4 regions of the Bacillus sp. S10(2024) genome follow, and region 1 is predicted to be linked to each of the others. Evidence: predicted binding sites of a transcription regulator. Region 1 holds the regulator's gene; each other region holds the start of a gene.
What was found. The regulator Rex, encoded in region 1, represses fermentation and respiration genes when NADH is low (regulators of the CRP and FNR family bind a similar motif). The targets are predictions, from matches to a motif close to TTGTGAAATATTTCACAA.
Positions count from the first base shown of each region.

Region 2: the regulator Rex is predicted to act here: its motif matches at 3,084-3,101, upstream of nirB (nitrite reductase large subunit NirB).
Region 3: the regulator Rex is predicted to act here: its motif matches at 2,904-2,921, upstream of AB1280_RS22015 (nitrate reductase subunit alpha).
Region 4: the regulator Rex is predicted to act here: its motif matches at 2,515-2,532, upstream of arcA (arginine deiminase).

Region 1 covers NZ_JBFLUR010000002.1:3,305,636-3,310,741, reverse strand. The annotation lists gene AB1280_RS16690 (ATP-binding cassette domain-containing protein) at 245-2,170, opposite strand; gene AB1280_RS16685 (redox-sensing transcriptional repressor Rex) at 2,354-2,983, shown strand; gene AB1280_RS16680 (YdiK family protein) at 3,007-3,213, opposite strand; gene AB1280_RS16675 (CPBP family intramembrane glutamic endopeptidase) at 3,216-3,944, opposite strand; gene groES (co-chaperone GroES) at 4,475-4,759, shown strand; gene groL (chaperonin GroEL) at 4,798-5,106, shown strand, end outside.
Region 2 covers NZ_JBFLUR010000002.1:4,590,825-4,595,930, reverse strand. The annotation lists gene AB1280_RS23380 (metallophosphoesterase family protein) at 1-206, opposite strand, end outside; gene AB1280_RS23375 (XTP/dITP diphosphatase) at 272-883, opposite strand; gene rph (ribonuclease PH) at 894-1,631, opposite strand; gene AB1280_RS23365 (GerMN domain-containing protein) at 1,767-2,807, opposite strand; gene nirB (nitrite reductase large subunit NirB) at 3,120-5,106, shown strand, end outside.
Region 3 covers NZ_JBFLUR010000002.1:4,327,431-4,332,536, forward strand. The annotation lists gene AB1280_RS22015 (nitrate reductase subunit alpha) at 1-2,686, opposite strand, end outside; gene AB1280_RS22020 (Crp/Fnr family transcriptional regulator) at 3,046-3,738, opposite strand; gene moaA (GTP 3',8-cyclase MoaA) at 4,038-5,051, shown strand; gene AB1280_RS22030 (molybdopterin-synthase adenylyltransferase MoeB) at 5,067-5,106, shown strand, end outside.
Region 4 covers NZ_JBFLUR010000002.1:3,161,036-3,166,141, forward strand. The annotation lists gene argF (ornithine carbamoyltransferase) at 163-1,161, opposite strand; gene arcA (arginine deiminase) at 1,192-2,424, opposite strand; gene argR (arginine repressor) at 3,034-3,483, opposite strand; gene AB1280_RS16065 (methyl-accepting chemotaxis protein) at 3,651-4,577, opposite strand; partial or broken gene AB1280_RS16070 (HAMP domain-containing protein) at 4,593-4,958, opposite strand.

The sequences.
Region 1 (5,106 bases):
GAATTAACCACAACATGTGGATAAAACCTACATTATCTGTTGATAATGTAGGTTTTTTTGTGAGTATAAAATGTGGATAAATATTATCGTTCTTGTGGATAACGTGGAAAACTTTTGTTTATATTGAAAATATAAAGGTAAATCTGTGAATATTACTGTGGATAAAGTGAAACTTCCATCAGTGGGATCTTACTATCCTAAAATAGCAGGATAAATAAAACGGTCAGTGTAATCACTGACCGTTTCATAGTTGTAATTCTTCCCATTCTTCCATACATGCTTCTAATTGTTCTTGAAGTGTTTGTTTTTTTGCTGTAATATCACTGGCTCTCTCGTAATCAGCGTATACTTCTGGAAGACAAAGTTGTTCCTCTAATGCCGCGATTTGTTCTTCAATTGCTGCAATCTTTTCTTCTAGTTCTTCAATTCTACGCATACGTTGGCGTTCTTGCTTTTTACGTTCTTTTTCTTCGATGTAATTTAATTTTTCTTGTGCCACTTGTTTTTGTACAGGTTTATTTGTTTCTTGGTCTTCAAGTTCAGCGCGTTCGAGCATTTCATTTTTCTTTTCTATATAATAATCGTAATCACCGAGGTATTCCTCAGCTCCACCCTGGGATAACTCAATCACCTTTGTGGCAATGCGATTAATGAAATAGCGGTCATGGGAAACAAATAAAATCGTTCCTGGAAAATCAATAAGCGCATTTTCTAAAATTTCTTTGCTGCTTAAATCTAAATGGTTGGTCGGTTCGTCTAAAATAAGTACATTTGACTTTTGCATCATAAGCTTTGCAAGAGCTAAACGTGCCTTTTGTCCACCGCTTAAAGAAGAAACGGGTTTTAGAACGTCGTCACCAGAAAATAAAAAGTTCCCAAGTACTGTGCGAATCTCTTTTTCTGGTTGCATCGGATAATCATCCCAAAGTTCATCTAATACACGTTTTGATGATGTTAAGTTTGCTTGTTCTTGGTCATAATATCCGATAGAAACGTTAGAACCAAACGAAATAGTACCGTTTAAAGGGCGAAGTTTATCCACAAGAGATTTTAATAAAGTGGATTTTCCGATTCCGTTTGGACCGACTAGCGCAACACTATCACCTCTCGTTAATTGGAAACGAATGTTTTGAATAATTGGCTCATTCTCATAGCCAATTGTCACATCTCTTACTTGTAATACATCATTACCACTTTGTTTATCGATATCAAAGTGGAAAGAAGCGGATTTTGTATCGCCGATTGGTTTGTCCATAAGTTCCATACGATCTAATTGTTTTCGGCGGCTTTGCGCCCGTTTTGTTGTAGACGCACGGGCAATATTCTTTTGGATAAAATCTTGCAATTTTGTTACTTCTTCTTGCTGTTTTTCGTAACGTTTCATCTCTTGTTCATATAGGGCCGCTTTAAGGTCTAAGTATTTACTATAGTTTCCTGTGTACTTTCGACTTTGTTTATTGGAGATTTCATATACTTGTGTGACAAGTCTATCTAGAAAGTACCGATCGTGTGAAACGATTAAAATAGCCCCAGGATAACCTTGTAAATATTGCTCGAGCCACGTTAATGTATCGATATCTAAATGGTTGGTTGGCTCATCGAGAATAAGTAAATCTGGTTTTGTTAATAATAACTTCCCGAGAGCTAAACGAGTCTTTTGTCCACCGCTTAATGTGGAGATTGTCGTTCCGTGTGTTTCGGGAGGAAAACCAAGACCGCTTAAAACAGAACGAATATCAGCTTCGTATTGATAGCCGCCTTCATTTTTATAGTCTAATTGTAGACGATCATATTCTGCTAACAATTTTTCATAAATGGTTTCATTTGTGAAGTTCTCTTCTTTTCCCATTTCTTGTTCTAGTCTGCGGAGTTCTTTCTCCATGCGTTGTAAGTGAAGAAAGACCGTTAGCATTTCATCCCAAATTGTTAATGATGTTTCAAGACCAGTGTGCTGCGCTAAGTAACCGATAGATACATCTTTCGGCTTTATAATTTCGCCGCCGTCATGGGATAATTCTCCGGCAATAATCTTTAATAATGTAGACTTTCCTGCGCCATTACGCCCGACAAGTGCAATACGATCGCGCGTCTGTACTTCTAACTTAATGTTTGAAAGAATCACTTCGGCGGCGAACAACTTGGAAAGGTTATTCACTTGTAGTAAAATCAATGTTTTCACCTCAAATATTTTCTTAACTTTGCCATGATTATATTTCTCAATCATACTAAAAATAGTGTATAGTTGAACATAAATAGAGAAATTCTCTCTCTATTATACAAGGAAAACTATCAATGCTAAACTTCCGTACATGTTTCAATCACTTGAACAGATAGGAAGAGAGGAGGGGGTTGCATGGAGCAGCCTAAAATTCCGCAGGCAACTGCCAAAAGATTGCCTCTATACTATCGATTTATCCAAAACCTATCGTTATCTGGTAAGCAACGCGTATCATCTGCAGAATTAAGTGAAGCGGTGAAAGTGGATTCAGCGACAATTCGAAGAGATTTTTCATATTTTGGGGCATTAGGGAAAAAGGGATATGGCTATAATGTAAATTATTTATTGTCGTTTTTTCGCGAAACACTTGATCAAGACGATGTAACACGTGTAGCATTAATTGGGGTAGGTAATTTAGGTACCGCTTTCTTACATTACAATTTTACGAAAAATAATAATACAAAAATTGAGATGGCATTTGACGTTGATGAAGAGAAAGTTGGAAAAGAAATCGGCGGGATTCCAGTATATCATCTGGATGAGTTAGAAGAGAGACTATCGGGTGATATAAAAGTGGCAATATTAACAGTGCCTGCTTCTGTTGCACAAGCTGTAGCAGATCGCTTATCACATACGAGCATACAAGGTGTTTTAAACTTTACACCTGCTAGGCTAAACATATCAGAACATATTCGAATTCATCATATTGATTTAGCGGTAGAGTTACAAACGCTCGTGTACTTTTTGAAAAATTATCCACAATAAAAACGCAGGAATCTCCTGCGTTTTTATTGTGGATAATTTTTCTGGCTATCTTTTTTCGGTTTAGAAAAAAGAAGGCGAATTGCCAAATTAAAATCAACTGTTGCCATTATGGCAAGTAGTATTGTGTAAAAGTTCCAAATCGTGTCTTTCACACTTGTGATTGCTAAGTATGTAAATATACAACCTAGAAGAAAATACAAAGTTGCCATAACAAATGGTGAATTTCGCATGTTTAAAATCCTCCGATGAATCCTTGCAGTTTTTCAGCTTTTTCTAGATAGGGACGAAGTACGAATGTAATTAACATAACATTTGTATTCATCATAACATGAGCCATAATTGGTACAATAATTCGTTTTGTTTGTACGTATAAAAATGAAAAAACAAGTCCCATGGAAATATACACTAATAAATGTGTAGGGTCAAAATGAATGAGAGCAAATATAAGCGAACTTACGATTGCTGCGATAAAGAAGTTATATCGTTTATATAGTGTGCCAAATAGAATTTTTCTAAATACAATCTCCTCAAGAATAGGAGCAAATATAGATGAAACAATCATAAATAATGGCGCAGCTTTTATAATATCGATAATGTTTTGTGTATTTTCAGATTCTGCTTTAATTTTAAAAACTTGTGTTTCAATTGTGCCAGCAATAACTTGGGCAAATAAAGCAAGAAAAACTCCTAGAATAATCCACCCTATCGTAGCAGGTATGTTTGTTTTTCCGCGATTCCATTTTTCGGATTCTGTATCATTACGGAGTAACACAAGGATGATGATAAGAGCGATAAAGAAGCTAATCAGTCCCCAATGTGCACTTGCCAGTTGAACTTTTTCTTCAAAGGTCCGGTGTCCATTATTGTATACTCCGCTTTTTAAAAGAATCCATCCACCGATTATACCTGATAATTGCATCAAAATATATGTAACAATAACCCACCAATATTGTCTCTTCAATTTCGTAACTCCTTTTTGAATTTTTTGTAAAGAAAAAGGAAAATGCTCTATCCATAGAGAAAACAACTTATGGCATCTTTCTTATTGTAACATAGGAGAAGGTGAAAAAAAGATGGAATCTCTATCATGTGCAAGTTAAAAAACGCCATAGGCCCCTTTCTTTTTAGAGGAGGACGAGAGTAGTTGGCCGTGCTTAGAAGCAGTCAGAGCCTTTTCCTGCCACATACGATGTTTATAAACAAAGGGAGCAAGTAACGGTCATGTTGTATTTTGTATAGCAGTGACTTAATATGTCGGAAAATTAAAATGGATATATGTATCAATGCATCTTCCATTATGTAATTATTAAGTAAGGTATAAACACTTTGGAACAAGTGGAAGAGGGGATAAAATAGTTTTCCGAAAAATTACGATTTTTTCACTTGCAAAAGAAAATGAGATTCTTTATTATAATAAGTGTGTTAGCACTCGAAGTGTTAGAGTGCTAATAAATATAAAATTTACATAATAAATTGAGGAGGTTGTTGTTCATGCTAAAGCCATTAGGTGATCGCGTTATTATTGAACTTGTTCAGGCAGAAGAAAAAACAGCAAGTGGTATCGTACTACCAGACACTGCAAAAGAAAAACCACAAGAAGGTAAAGTAGTGGCAGTTGGTACTGGTCGTGTGCTTGAAAATGGTGAGCGTGTTGCTTTAGATGTAGCTACAGGAGATCGTATCATCTTCTCAAAATATGCAGGTACTGAAGTGAAATACGAAGGTACAGAATACTTAATTTTACGTGAAAGCGACATCTTAGCAATTATTGGTTAATTATATAAATCTTTAAAAATTCAAGGGGGTCAAATATTATGGCAAAAGATATTAAATTTAGTGAAGAAGCACGTCGTTCGATGCTTCGCGGTGTCGACACTCTTGCAAACGCAGTAAAAGTTACACTTGGACCAAAAGGTCGTAACGTTGTACTTGAGAAAAAATTCGGTTCTCCGCTTATTACAAATGACGGTGTAACAATCGCAAAAGAAATTGAATTAGAAGATGCATTTGAAAATATGGGTGCAAAACTAGTTGCAGAAGTTGCTAGCAAAACAAACGATGTAGCTGGTGATGGAACAACAACTGCAACTGTATTAGCGCAAGCAATGATTCGTGAAGGTTTA
Region 2 (5,106 bases), 1.3 Mb from region 1:
ACTTCTGTAAGAATATCATTTGGAAAGTCTCCCGTAAAATCACAGTTTCCTTTCACTACATGAAATCCTTCTAGTTCAGCGTGCTGCGATGTTAATTCCGAATCACCGCAATGAATCATCACATCTACATTTCCCTCGTACTGCTCTTTTAATTGCTTTAACTCTTTTACAGAACCGTGACTGTCGCTCACAATTAACGCCTTCATCGGTTTCGCTCCCTTATTATCCTGCTATTCGTGGGCAGTAAGACCCCACGAATAGCAGTTTCACTTTATTCTTCCCCTAAAAACCAGACTGGAATTTTTTCTTCTAATTTACGAAGCGCACGTCCGCGATGACTAATTTTATTTTTCTCATCCGACGACAATTCCGCCATCGCGCTTTTGTATTCTTCTACATAAAAAATAGGATCATATCCAAAACCATTTTCCCCGCGCTGCTGTTCTAAAATCTTCCCTTCACACGTTCCATTTACCATCAATGGTTCTTTATCTTCTTGCGGGAATGCAACAGCTAATGCACAGTAAAAACGTGCCGTACGTTTCTCCATTGAAATATTCTTTAATCCGTCTAACACTTTTTGAATGTTAGCTTGATCATCCTTTTCCTCACCTGCATAACGAGCAGAGTGTACTCCTGGTTTCCCCTGCAATGCATCTACAATTAAACCAGAATCATCAGCAATGACAATTTCATCTAGCTCTTTACACAGATGTTCCGCCTTTAAAATCGCGTTTTCTTCAAACGTTTCACCTGTTTCTTCTACTTCTTCAATATGAGGAAAATCATAAAGTGATTTTACTTCTAAATCAAATTTTTCAAATAGCTCGGCAAATTCACGTACTTTCCCGGCATTCTTTGTTGCTACGACAACTTGTTTCATATTTCCACCTCTATTCCATATGAGTTACAATATCACCCAATGCTTCTTTTTGTATTTCAACAAGCCGTAAAATCCCTTGTTCTGCTACATCAAGCAACTCGTTCAATTCACCGCGGCTAAATGTCGCTTCTTCTCCTGTACCTTGTACTTCAACAAAGTGTCCTTTTCCTGTCATAATGACATTCATATCAACATTCGCCTTAGAATCTTCTGCATAATTTAAATCTAATACAACTCCATGCTCATCAACGATCCCAACAGACGTTGCCGCCAAGAAATCTTTCACTGGAAGTTTCGATACTTTCCCGGCTTCCACAAGCTTTTCAAATGCTAATACCATCGCTACATATGCACCGGTGATCGAAGCAGTTCGCGTTCCGCCGTCAGCTTGAATGACATCACAGTCAATCCAAATTGTTTTTTCACCAAGCGCTTCTAAATCAACAACAGCACGCAATGCTCGTCCAATTAAACGTTGAATTTCCATTGTACGTCCCGTTACTTTTCCTTTACTTGATTCACGGATAGTACGCTGTTCTGTTGCACGAGGAATCATGGAATACTCCGCTGTAACCCATCCTTTTCCTTCCCCTCTCATAAACGGAGGAACTCGATCTTCAATCGTTGCTGTACAAATCACCTTCGTATCACCAACTTCAATTAATACCGATCCTTCTGGATGTTTTAAATAATTCGTTTGAATATGTATACGACGCAAATCTGATGCTTGTCTACCATCTACTCGCATAAAAAATAACCCCCTTGTAACTACTACTTGTTAGTATAGCCCATTCAAAATTTATGTTATGTATTGAAATAAAAGAAGGGGAATTAGCTGCATTCCCCTTCTCTTCCTACATTCAGTATATCAAATTATTTCTGTTTAAAAACCACCTGTATTCACGTTTTGTGGCCGATCGACCGGTTTTATTAATTTATCACCTTTTTCTGTAACAAGATTTGCCTTTCCATTCACTTGAATGGACACTTTTTCCACACCTTGTTTTTCTGTTAAAGATAATACAAGCGACTGTAATACATAGTTGGAAATCGCACTTTTATCTTTATTTGCATAAATATTTTCATTAAAGTTCAATGTCACGGTCCCTTTTTCAAGTTTTGGTTCATTAATTAACCTCACATCTGGATTAAAATCATATGTTAACGCCGATTTCTGCGACGGTCCTTTCACAAGTTCTTTTACAATTGTCGCAGCTTCATTTTCTTTCCCTTCAGCAACGCGGCGCGTTACCGGCACATAATACGTTTGCTTATTATTTTGCGCTAAGAAATACAGCGTAATTGGTTTTGTATTTGCAAGATCCGCAACTTGCTCATCATCAAAGTTAATACCATTCGCTCGGCTGAATCCATTACCAATCGGCGTACCAGCAACAGGCATTTTCGCTAAATCTTGCCCATTCATGCTGAACTTCACATTCTTTACTTCTTTAAACTGCGTTAATGTCCAAGTAACCGCTTCTACAATGCGGCGTTCTTCTTCTTTTTTATAGTTTTTCAGTTCTTTTGAAAAGTCAACAACTGCAGTCCCATCTTTTTTCACATCAACTGTCATTTCTGTATCCGCTGGGAGCACAGCTTGAAATCCATTTGGCAATACATTTGTTACCGGTCCGTCTTTCACTAGGTATTGTAATGACTGCTTAATTACTGCGTTATCTTTCGGAGCGGGTAACTGTACCGTTTGCGGCACAACATAACCATTTTTATCTACAAGATATAAATCTAATTTTTTTGTTTCCCCTTGTTTTGCAGTTTCTTTCTTCTCACCATCCGTATATGTTACTTTCTTAGGTGGATCAATTTGCTCTGTCCCTTTTTCCTTACTAAACAAACCGCATCCCGTTAATAAAACTGTACTTAATGTAGCACAAACAATCCATTTGAAAGTCGATTTAGGCATACGCTTTCCCCCTAAAAAAATCTAAGTTTGTACTATATATATACGAGCCTCGTTTTCACTTTAGAACAAGCAATGACAACTTATCTTTTTAAAAAAACATCTAGATAAAAGGAATTTTCTATTAGCAACGGATTACTACCTATAACTAGTAGGATCCAATCATCAAATGCAAAAATAGATTATATACATTTTTGAACAATTTATGAATCCTCCAAAGATGTGATAAATATCACATCTCCTTATTTTCCAAAACTTTTATAATACAAGTATAAAAGTTTGTTAAACATTTCACATAAAAGAAGGGAAATAAATATGAAAACACGTTTAGTCATGATCGGGAATGGTATGGCTGGAATACGCTGCATCGAAGAAATTTTAAAACAAAACGATACCTTATATGACATTACCATTTTTGGAGATGAACCGCACCCAAACTATAATCGCATTATGCTCTCCCACGTCCTACAAGGAAAGACAAACATGCAAGATATCATTATGAACGAATATAGTTGGTACGAAGAAAATGATATTACGTTGTATACAAATGAAAAAGTGCTGAAAATTGATCGAGAAGAACAAGTCATTGTTACAGAAAAAAATCGTCTTGTTATGTACGACAAACTCATAATCGCAACAGGATCCAGTGCATTTATTTTACCAGTGGAAGGTGCAAACCTCCCTGGTGTAACAGGTTTTCGTACAATTGAAGATACACAATTTATGATGGATACCGCTAAACAATATAAAAAAGCTGTTGTCATTGGTGGGGGATTGCTTGGTTTAGAAGCAGCACGAGGACTTATTGACTTAGGAATGGACGTACATGTTGTTCATTTAATGCCGCACTTAATGGAACAACAACTCGACGCTAAAGCAGCTTCACTACTACGCGAAGATTTAGAATCACAAGGTATGAAGTTCCTTATGGAAAAGAAAACAGTAAAAATTCTTGGTACAAACCACGTTGAGGGCATTCAATTTGCAGATGGCGATATTGTAACATGCGATTTAATTGTGATGGCTGTTGGAATACGTCCGAATACACAATTAGCAAAAGATGCTGATTTAATTGTAAACCGTGGTGTTGTAGTCAATGACTATATGCAAACAAATGATGAAGCAATATATGCAGTTGGAGAATGCGCAGAACATGACGGGATTGCATATGGACTTGTTGCACCACTTTATGAACAAGGTGCTATATTAGCAAAACACATTACAGATACACAAACAAGTGGATATACTGGCAGCATCGTCGGTACACAGCTAAAAGTTGCAGGATGCAATTTATTCTCTGCTGGTCAAATTTATGAAGATGATAAGACAAAAGCAATCTCCATTTTCGATGAATGCACACGTTCCTATAAAAAGGTACTCATCCGAGACAATAAAGTTGTTGGTATTGTTTTATACGGAAATACAACTGACGGCACACGCCTCTTCAGCATGTTAAAAAAAGAAGAAGATATACAAGAATATACACCTGCTTCTCTTCTTCATAAAGCTGGTGAAGATAACGGACTTGACGTTGCAAGTATGAGTGCTGATGAAACTGTTTGCGGATGCAACGGTGTCACAAAAGGAACAATTGTTAACGCTATTTTAGAACAAGACTTAAAGACATTCGAAGAAGTAAAAGGGTGTACAAAAGCAGCAGGTTCTTGCGGTAAATGTCGCCCAGTTGTGGAACAAATTTTATCTCATACACTTGGAGATAACTTTGACGCTTCTGTCCAAGTTGCAGGCATGTGCGGGTGTACAACCTTATCTCGCGATGAAGTTGTAGCTGCAATTCATGAGAAAGGGTTAAAGTCACCGAAAGAAGTACGAAACGTTCTTAACTTCTCGCACGAAGAAGGCTGTTCAAAATGCCGCCCTGCATTAAATTATTATTTACGTATGATTTGTCCAGAAGAGTATGCCGATGATAAAGCATCCCGCTTCGTTAACGAAAGAATGAATGGAAATATTCAACATGACGGAACATTTTCTGTGATTCCACGTATGTACGGCGGCGTTACAACAGCAGATGATTTAATGAAAATCGCAGAAGTTGCTAAGAAATACGACGTCCCGCTCGTGAAAATAACAGGTGCAAGCCGCATCGGTTTATATGGTGTTAAAAAAGAAGATTTACCAAAAGTGTGGGCTGATCTTGATATGAATTCTGGCTACGCCTATTCGAAGTCTCTTCGCAATGTAAAATCATGCGTTGGCTCCCGCTTCTGCCGCTTCGGTACAAAGGATTCATTAGGACTTGGCATGTTGCTTGAGCAGTCATTAGAAATGGTAGATACAC
Region 3 (5,106 bases), 1.0 Mb from region 1:
CGAGTGCGGTCATTTTGTCATAAATCGTTTTATAATCACGTTCTACAACATGTATTTGCGGCATTGTTTTGCCTGGGATTGGCTCACATTCCCCTTTGCTCCAATCTTTAATTTGTCCAAGCGGCTGTGCTAATTCTTGCGGTGTATCGTGAAGAAGCGGTGTTGCAACAACTTCTTTCATTGGCTCAAGGTCTAACTTTTGTGCTAAATCAGAAACTGCTTTTGAAAGGGAGCAGAAAATATCCCAATCAGAACGAGCTTCCCACGGTGACCCAATTGCCGGGTTAAATGGATGCACGAACGGATGCATATCTGTACTGCTTAAATCATGCTTTTCATACCACGTTGAAGCAGGAAGAACGATATCAGAGTATAGTGCTGTTCCAGCCATACGGAAATCTAAGTTGATAAGTAGATCAAGTTTTCCTTCAGGTGCTTCTTCATGCCACTTGATTTCTTCTGGTCGTAATGAATCACTATCGTCGTTCATTAATCCGTTTGTTGTACCTAATAAATGTTTTAAGAAATACTCGTGTCCTTTACCAGAACTTGAGATTAAATTTGCGCGCCAAACGAATAAATTGCGCGGGAAGTTATTTTTGTTATCAGGGTCTTCAATCGCAAATTTTAGCTCTTTGTTTTTTAGCTTATCTGCAACATATTTCCCGATTTCTTCCTGGGTTGTTGCACCATTAGCGACTGCTTCTTTATATAATTCAATTCCGTTTTTCTCGAATGTTGGATAGGATGGTAACCAGCCAAGGCGAGCTGCCAACACATTGTAATCACCGTGGTGCTGATAGCGTGAGTTGCCGACAACTGGTGATGCTAAATGTCCAACTGGTGTATCTTCATAGCGCCACTGATCTGTAACGAAATAGAAGAAGGATGTACCGTTTTGCAGTTTCGGCGGGCCTTGCCAATCTTTTGCTGTTGCGATGGTTTGCCAACCTTCTGCCGGACGTAATTTTTCTTGGCCGACATAATGAGCCCAGCCGCCGCCGTTTACCCCTTGTGCTCCAACGAGAAGAACGAGGTTTAAGACAGCGCGGTAAATTGTATCTGAGTTAAACCAATGGTTAATGCCAGCGCCGACAATAATCATTGAGCGTCCATTTGTATCAACGGCATTTTGCGCAAATTCACGAGCGATTTGAATAATAAGTTCTCGTTTTACACCTGTCATTTTTTCTTGCCATGCTGGTGTAAACGGAGCATCTTCATCAAAGCTCTTTGGTTCCGGGCCGCCAAGACCGCGGTCCACACCGTAGTTTGCTAATGTTAAATCGTAGACAGTTGTTACGAAAAGGTCACCGTTTGGCGTTGTAATTTTTTTCACTGGAATGGTACGTTCTAATACTTCATTTCCGTCATCAGAAAAGTATGGAATTTGTACGGTTCCAATTGCATCTTCCATACCAAGTAAAGAAAGACGCGGATCAATTTTTTCGCCTGTTTGTTCATCTTCTAAACGCAAGTTCCATTTTTTCTCGTTATCCCAGCGTGAGCCCATTGTGCCGTGCGGCGTAGCGAAATCATGACTGTTATCGTTCCAAAGAACAGGTTTCCATTCGCCAAGCTTTGTTTCCCGGCCGATATCAGCGGCATTTAAGAAACGATCTGCAACAAATTGACCTTCTTGCTGGTTTAACGTGACAAGGAACGGGAAATCTGTGTATTGTTTTGCATAATTTATGAAATAGTCTACTTGTTTGTCCACGTAGAATTCTTGTAAAATAACGTGCCCCATTGCCATTGCAAGTGCCCCGTCTGTTCCTTGTTTTACACTGATCCAGTCATCAGCGAATTTTGTTGATTCGGCAAAATCAGGGCTAACAGAAACGACTTTCGTTCCTTTATAGCGCACTTCTGCTAAGAAGTGGGCATCTGGTGTCCGTGTTAGTGGTACGTTAGAGCCCCATGTCATAATGTAGCCAGCGTTGTACCAATCACTACTTTCTGGCACATCCGTTTGATCACCCCAAATTTGTGGTGAAGCTGGCGGTAAGTCAGCGTACCAATCGTAGAAGCTCAGCATCGGCCCGCCCATAAGCTGCATAAAGCGACTACCAGCTGCGTGACTTAACATTGACATCGCAGGAATTGGCGAGAAGCCAACATTTCGATCAGGACCATACTTGATTACTGTATATAGTAAGGAAGCGGCAACGAGCTGTAATACTTCATCCCAACTTGCACGAATGAATCCACCTTTTCCGCGAGCGCTTTTATATGTGCGTGCTTTTTCCGGATTTTCAACAATGCTTTTCCAAGCATCTAACGGTGATTCATGTTTTTGTAATTCTTCTTGCCACATATTCCAAAGAACGCCGCGTACATATGGATATTTCACACGAAGCGGGCTGTAGATGTACCAGGAAAAGCTTGCTCCGCGCGGACATCCGCGTGGCTCAAAGTCTGGCATATCAGGACCAGTAGACGGATAATTTAGCTCTTGGCCTTCCCAAGTGACAATCCCATCTTTTACGTAAATGTTCCAGCTGCAAGAACCGGTGCAGTTTACGCCGTGTGTGGAGCGGATTACTTTATCATGTTGCCATCGCTTTCGATAGGCATTTTCCCATTCTCGGTCTTCATATGTTTCTTGCGTATGATTATCGTTATAACGATCTATTGGCGAAAAATATTTTAAACGTTGCATAAGTGGTGATAATTTCTTTTTCATATTGTTCACTCCTTTATCCCGCTTTAACGGGCAGTAAGACCCCCATTTCAAAATGCAGAGAGAAACGCAGAAAATAGTTTGGGGATAACTACCCGTAAAAGCCCGATTGGTTCAACTAACCATCAGTGGGAAATGAAGAAAATCCCCACTGATGGAAGTTTCACTTTATTGCGTCTCTCTTGCTTACTTTCACTATAAGAGGGCATGCAAAATAGGGATGTGATATCTATCACAGTTCAACAGATTGTCAAAAAATTACGAGTGTGTAAGGGGAAAATCGAGAAGGTGTGACATTTTGCACATTGCAAAACACGGTGAGGGTGTAGAATAAAGAAAAAGAGCAGCATCTAAATGAGATGCTACTCAATACTACAAATAGAAGTAGGACAATCTTCACAAGAGATTGCACATTTTAAAAAGTGTAAATTATGAATGGTGATTTTTCCTTTATGAATCGAAATAATGTCTTGTTTTTTTAAATCATTTAACATGCGATTGACACTTTCACGGGAGGTTGCACAGAAGTTTGCAAGCTCTTGATTCGTTAATGGAAGATCGATAAGAATACCATCTTCTTTTAAAATGCCATAACTATTCGTCATGCGAATGAGAGTGGAGTAGAGTGCGCCCTTTTTGCCATGCAATACTAAATCACGAAACTTCGTTTGCATTCTTCGTAAATGTTCACTAACCCACCTCATAAATTCAAAGGCAAGAGCTGGTTTTTCCAGCAATGCTTTTTCTAATGCATCCCGCTTAATGACGCCAATTTCTGCATGTTCAAGCACTTTTGCATTTAATAAATATTTGGCGTCTTCCGTAAATAATGTAAGCTCCCCAATAATATCATTCTCCGAACAAATGCGCAGTGTCAATTCTTGACCGTCGGCGCTAATTTTACTAATTTGTACTTTTCCTGAGTGAATAATATATAGTTCTTTTGCCTCCATACCTTCTTGGAAAATATAATGGGATTTGTTTATTTGCATTTTATATTCAACAGATGCGAGTAATTCTTTTAAATCATTTGATAATGCAGTACTGTTTGCCACAGCAATCACCCCTTTTTTTCCGAATAGTCTATTTCTTATTTTGAATATAAATATAGTAAAAATGCAAGAGATTTTTTCCTTTGCCTAATTGTGAACAGTTTTTGAACACATTTGTGAAGAATGTTTGAATGAGGAAATTGATGTGAGAAATATCACAACATAGATTGTTGTTCTTTTTTATGATGAAGACAAATGAAAGACAGCCAAAAAAAGATAAAGTGTAAGAGCAAAAACACCCTAGTTTAAAAATATATTATAATAGAATAAAAGTAGACATACAGCAAGAAGGAGGGGTGAAGATGACTGAGAAGATTATAGATGTATGGCAGCGTCCACTTCAAGATTTACGCATTTCTGTCATTGATCGTTGTAATTTTCGGTGTACGTATTGTATGCCAGCCGAAGTGTTTGGACCAGATTATGCATTTTTAAAAGAAGAGTTTCTACTTACGTTTGACGAGATTGAGCGATTAGCTATGCTTTTTGTTCGTATGGGCGTAAGAAAAATTCGCTTAACTGGCGGCGAACCGTTACTTCGTAAAGATTTACCACAGCTTATTAAACGTCTTGTAAAAATAGAAGGTTTAACAGATATTGGACTAACGACAAATGGCATTCATTTAACAAAGCAAGCAAAGGCATTGAAAGAAGCCGGTTTACAGCGAGTAAACGTCAGCTTAGATGCGTTAGATGATGATGTATTTCGACGTATTAATGGCCGCAATGTAAGCACAAAACCTGTATTACGAGGAATTGAAGAAGCAAAATCCGCTGGCTTAGATGTAAAAATCAATATGGTCGTGAAAAAGGGCATGAATGATAACCAAATTTTGAAGATGGCCGCTTATTGTAAAGAGCGGTGCATCCCTCTTCGCTTTATCGAATTTATGGATGTTGGAAGTACGAACGGCTGGAATTTTAAACAAGTTATTACGAAGAAAGAGTTAATCGATATGATTGGACATACGTATCCAATTGAACCGATAGATCCTCATTATTTCGGTGAAGTAGCCAAGCGATATCGATATGTTGGAACTGAAGCCGAAGTTGGTTTTATTACTTCTGTTTCTGAATCGTTTTGTTCTTCTTGTACGCGAGCGCGCATTTCAGCAGAAGGTCAGTTGTATACTTGTTTATTTGCAACGACAGGAACAGATTTACGAGCGCTGATCCGTGGTGGAGTAGATGATGAGGAATTGTTTCAAATCGTGAAAGATGTGTGGAATAAGCGTAATGATCGTTATTCAGATGAACGAACGGAAGAAAGTGTAAATAACCGCCCGAAAATTGAAATGTCATATATTGGCGGATAGGGAGAAGGGGTTAAGATGCAAGAGCGGTACTCACGGCAAATACTATTTTCTGAGA
Region 4 (5,106 bases), 140 kb from region 1:
TTTTGCCTCGTCCGAGAGGGCGAAACGACCGGAGATTCTAGCCGCTAGAGCTAGACAATGCTTTCACCGAGTTTTGAGGTGGGAGTATTATTGCCCGTTAACGCGGGATAAAGTGAAACTTCTATTAATAGAGGGATAAAGAAGGAGGAATCTCCTCCTTCTTTATTCCATATTTCCTAAAGTAGCTGCCATAACCGCTTTAATTGTATGCATTCTATTTTCCGCTTGATCAAAGACTTTTGAATGCTTACTGCGGAATACTTCATCACTTACCTCCATTTCTTTTATGCCATATTTTTCATATATTTCCTCTCCATACAATGTTTCTACATCATGAAATGCAGGTAAACAATGTAAGAAAATCATATTTTCATTTCCAGTCTTTTTAACCATTTCCATGTTCACTTGATATGGAGTAAGAAGTTCAATACGTTCAGCAAACTTATCTTCTTCCCCCATAGATACCCATACATCTGTATAAATAACATCGGCACCTGCAACAGCTTCTTCCACATTGCTCGTTACCATAATCCGGTCACTATACTTTTTAGCTGTATCAATAATTTCCTGTGCTGGGAATAGTGACTCTGGAGTACAAATGCGTACTTCCATTCCTACCATCGAACCGCCGACTAATAAGCTATTCGCCACATTGTTACGTCCATCTCCAACATAGACGAGCTTAATATCCTTTAATTTTCCGAGGTGCTCTTTTATTGTTAACAAATCTGCAAGTGTTTGTGTCGGATGCCACATGTCTGTTAAGCCATTCCATACTGGCACACCTGAATTATTTGCTAGAGATTGTACTGTTTCATGGGAAAATCCACGGAATTCAATACCGTCAAACATACGTCCTAACACTTTTGCTGTATCTTCAACCGATTCTTTCTTTCCTAGCTGAATATCATTTTTACCTAGGTATTCAGGACTTGCCCCTAAATCTGTACACGCTACCGTAAATGCACAACGGGTACGAGTTGAAGTTTTTTCAAATAAAAGAGCCACATTTTTGCCTTCTAAATAATGATGCTGGATACCGTTTTTCTTTTTCTCTTTTAATTCTGCCGCTAAATCAATAAGATATAATAATTCTTCCTCTGTAAAATCTTTTTCTGCAAGAAAACTTCTTCCTTTTAAGTTTGGTTTTGTCATCATCATCACTCATCCCTACTTTCTCCTGAATTTATCCTAGATATCTTTTCGAACAATCGGCATACTCATGCAACGTGGACCCCCACGGCCGCGAGATAATTCCGAACTTAATACTTCCACAACCTCTATACCATGCTCTCGTAATAAAGCATTGGATACATAGTTGCGATCATATGTAACAACTACACCCGGTGCAATTGCTAATGTATTGGATCCATCGTTCCATTGTTCACGGGCAGAAGCAATCGCATCTCCTCCTCCGCAAGGAATAAGAACTAATTCACTCAAACCTAACACTTCTTTTAAAGCCTCAGTTAAAGATGTACGGTGAGTAATATTGAGAACTTCTTCACTCTCTCCTTTTTCTAAAATGTAAATATTCATATTACCTTTTGAATCTTGAATAGCTGGATGAATTGTAAATTTATCGTAATCAACCATTGTAAATACTGTATCTAAATGCATAAACGCACGGCATTTTGGAATCTCTATTGCTAGTACTTTCTTAATTTTATTTTGTCGACTAAATAGATTTTTTGCTAAGCGCTCAATCGCTTTAGCTGATGATCTAGCTGATACGCCAATCGCAATTGTTTCCTCATTTAAAATCAGCTCATCGCCACCTTCAATTGGAAACTCATAATTACGATCTAACCAAACTGGTACATTGTGACTCGCAAAGCGTGGATGATGTTTAATGATATATTCCATAAACAACGATTCACGTCTCCGTGCTGGTTCTCTCATTTTGTTAATTGTTAAACCGCTACCTATACTAGCTGCTGGGTCACGAGTAAAATATAGATTTGGCATTGGATCTAAATAAAATGGATAATGATCTTCCATTAATTCATACAGGTGGGTCTTTTTACTAGTTTCAATTTCGTTTTTACGTACGCCCCCCATAATTTTTTGAATCATTTCTTCATTTGAAAAGGAAAGTAAATATTCTTTTAAATTCTGGTATGCACCATTTACGTCAGCCTGTCCTTCTTTTAAAATACGATCAACAAATTCTTCACGAAGTTTTTTACCAACTAACGCCTCAGCTGCTAGTGTTTCTAAATAAAGAACTTCGACACCCCGATTGCGTAATGTTTGCGCAAAATAATCATGTTCTTTTTGAATAATTGGTAAATATGGAATATCGTCAAATAATAATTGTTGCAAATAATCTGGCGTTAAGTTTTCCACTTCTTTACCAGGACGTTTTAGTAAAACTGTTTCTAATTCTCCAATTTCTGAAGTAACATGTATCGGATGTTTCATTTGTTGTACCTCCTTTTAAATTTGTTTGATGTCTACAAATACATAATAAACAGAATGCACATATCGCCTTGTGAAAACGCTAACAATATTAAGTGGAATATTTCACAAATTATTTTTTAAAACATATATGTAATTGTATTTTTATAAGGTATTTCATTTCATAATTAAATAATGGGGTAAAACATTACGTATATTAGCTGTATAATTGCCTCTATTTTTAATTAAAAATTTTTATCTCGTATTCTCATACAGTGAAACTTTCTCTTGTTAGACGCTTTCCCTCACAAGAAGTTAGCTCTCCCAATCGGGTGCATGCCAGCAGTTTATCTCCCACCGAACATTCTAGTCACCGAAACTGGACAACGCTTCTCTCCAAATCTTGAGGTGGGAGTATTACTGCCCACAAATAGCGGGATACAGTTCAGTAAAAGCAAAAAAGCTGTTCTAATTTCCATTAGAAACAGCCTTCTCATTTGTATGTATAAATATGTTTTGGAGCCTGCTACTTTCTCCCCTTATTTTTACTTCGCATGTAACACATTCTATGCATAGCTAGGTACTCTAGCCCACCTAAAAAGAATGCTTTTATGTCGTTTTTTTAACTTGTATCTACATAATCAAACCCAATCTATCTTTTATAATCTCCCTATCTACTTTTGATCGAGAAATTACAAGACATGTATCATTCCCACATATACATCCTACTTTTTCTTTCCAGTCTAAAGAATCTAGTAAAGCACCGATAACATGGGCATTCCCAGGCAAAGTTTTAATAACAATCAGTTGTTCTACATAATCGATTTTTTCAACCACTTCTCTTATTTTTTTCTTTAGCTGTATATCTGTTCGCTGGTTCTCTTCTATAAAAACCTTATATATCGCTACTCCTTTTGAAGAAGCTCCCTTTACTAAATTTAATTCATGAATATCTCGAGAAACCGTTGCTTGTGTAACCAATACATCACGTTCCTGTAACAACTCTACCAATTTTTCTTGTGTATCTATTTCATTCTCTCTCACCAATTGTTTAATTAGTTGTTGTCTTTTCTCTTTTTTCATGAAAGGCACCCCCTCTAACATTATATCTTGCTATAATTTTCATCTGAAAGAGATAAAGATAAATGTTGCGGAAACGTTCATATTTTTATTTTTATAACAAGTTTTTCGTTTACATCCTCTGCATCATCTATAGCAAAATAAAAAGGAAGAACAATCATCGTTCTTTCCTATATCATAAACTGTGCAATTGTCTTTTTTAACTCTCCTGCGCGCTTCTCTAAATCTTTTGATAGTTGATCAATGGATATCATATTTTCAGATTGCTTCATCGTTAAACGGACAACTTCTTGTGCTCCTGCCGAGGTTTCTTCAACAATCGCTGCTACTTCCTTCGTTTGTACACCAGTTTCATGAATATAATTCATCTGTTCTTTCATATAACCGCCGATTTTTTGAATTGCATCCGCTACTTCCATAATACTCTCTGTCATGTCTTTCAAAATGAGTTCCGTTGTTTCTCCTCGTTTCGCTTCTTCCCTTGCTGTTTTCACCTGATCTGTCATTTGCATAGAAACACGGTTCACTTCGTTTTGCATATCATGCAACAATTTTGAAATATTTTGTGCTGAACTTGCGCTTTCGTCTGCCAATTTTCGTACCTCTTCAGCAACAACTGCAAATCCTCTCCCATGCTCCCCAGCACGAGCTGCCTCAATTGATGCATTTAATGCTAACAAATTTGTCTGACTAGCAATCTCACTCACTAACGAAACGATATGCCCTACTTGTTTTGTATGTTCTTCTAACTTTTGTACACTTTTCATCGATTGCTCGTTTTCTTTCGCTAACATTTGAATTCCTTCAATAAGCGATACAAAGACACGTGTACTTTGCCCGAGCGCCTGCACCATTTGCGAAGATAATTCATCAGACTGCTTTGCTTTTTCTTCTACTTCACTTGCAATCGAAATTGTCGCATCGACTGTAGAAACAATTGTTTGAATAGAAGCAGCTGATTGCTCTGCTCCTACAGAAATTTCAGTAAGCGTTTCCGATACACCTTGTGCTTGTTTCGTTGCCTCTCCCGTTTGCTCACGAATTTGCTGCACTTGATGGTTTGTATATGTAAATGTCGTATCAATATTCTCCACCATTTTCCGCAAATTTCCAAGCGTCGCATTAAAAGCGACACTTAAAGAACGGATCTCATCATCTGCTTTTGGAAGCGAAACATCTTCACGAATATCACCATTCGCCGCTTTATGAGCAGCCTCCTCAAGCTTTCGAAGCGGTTTAATAAGAAAATCTGCTGCAAAATATGCCAAAATCCCTGACCAAATAACCCCTAATATCATTACAACAATATTGTATATAGTTTGATTTACATATTCATGAACATAATCATATACAACATAAATGAAAATTAAACTTGTTGAATACGTAATAAGCGCTAATACCGTTATAAAAAACATTAACTGTAAATGCAGCCCAAAAGAAAAAGGCTTTTTTTCTTTTTCCACTCCAAGCTCCCCCATCCAAATAATATAAACACACTCTATATATTATTATTTACTTTTTCATTATAAATAGATATAACAATTTTTAAAATAAATATTTCTAATCCTATTCCTTTCCTTACATGACAATATGTAGGAAGGATACAAAAAAGCGAAGAATGTTTAT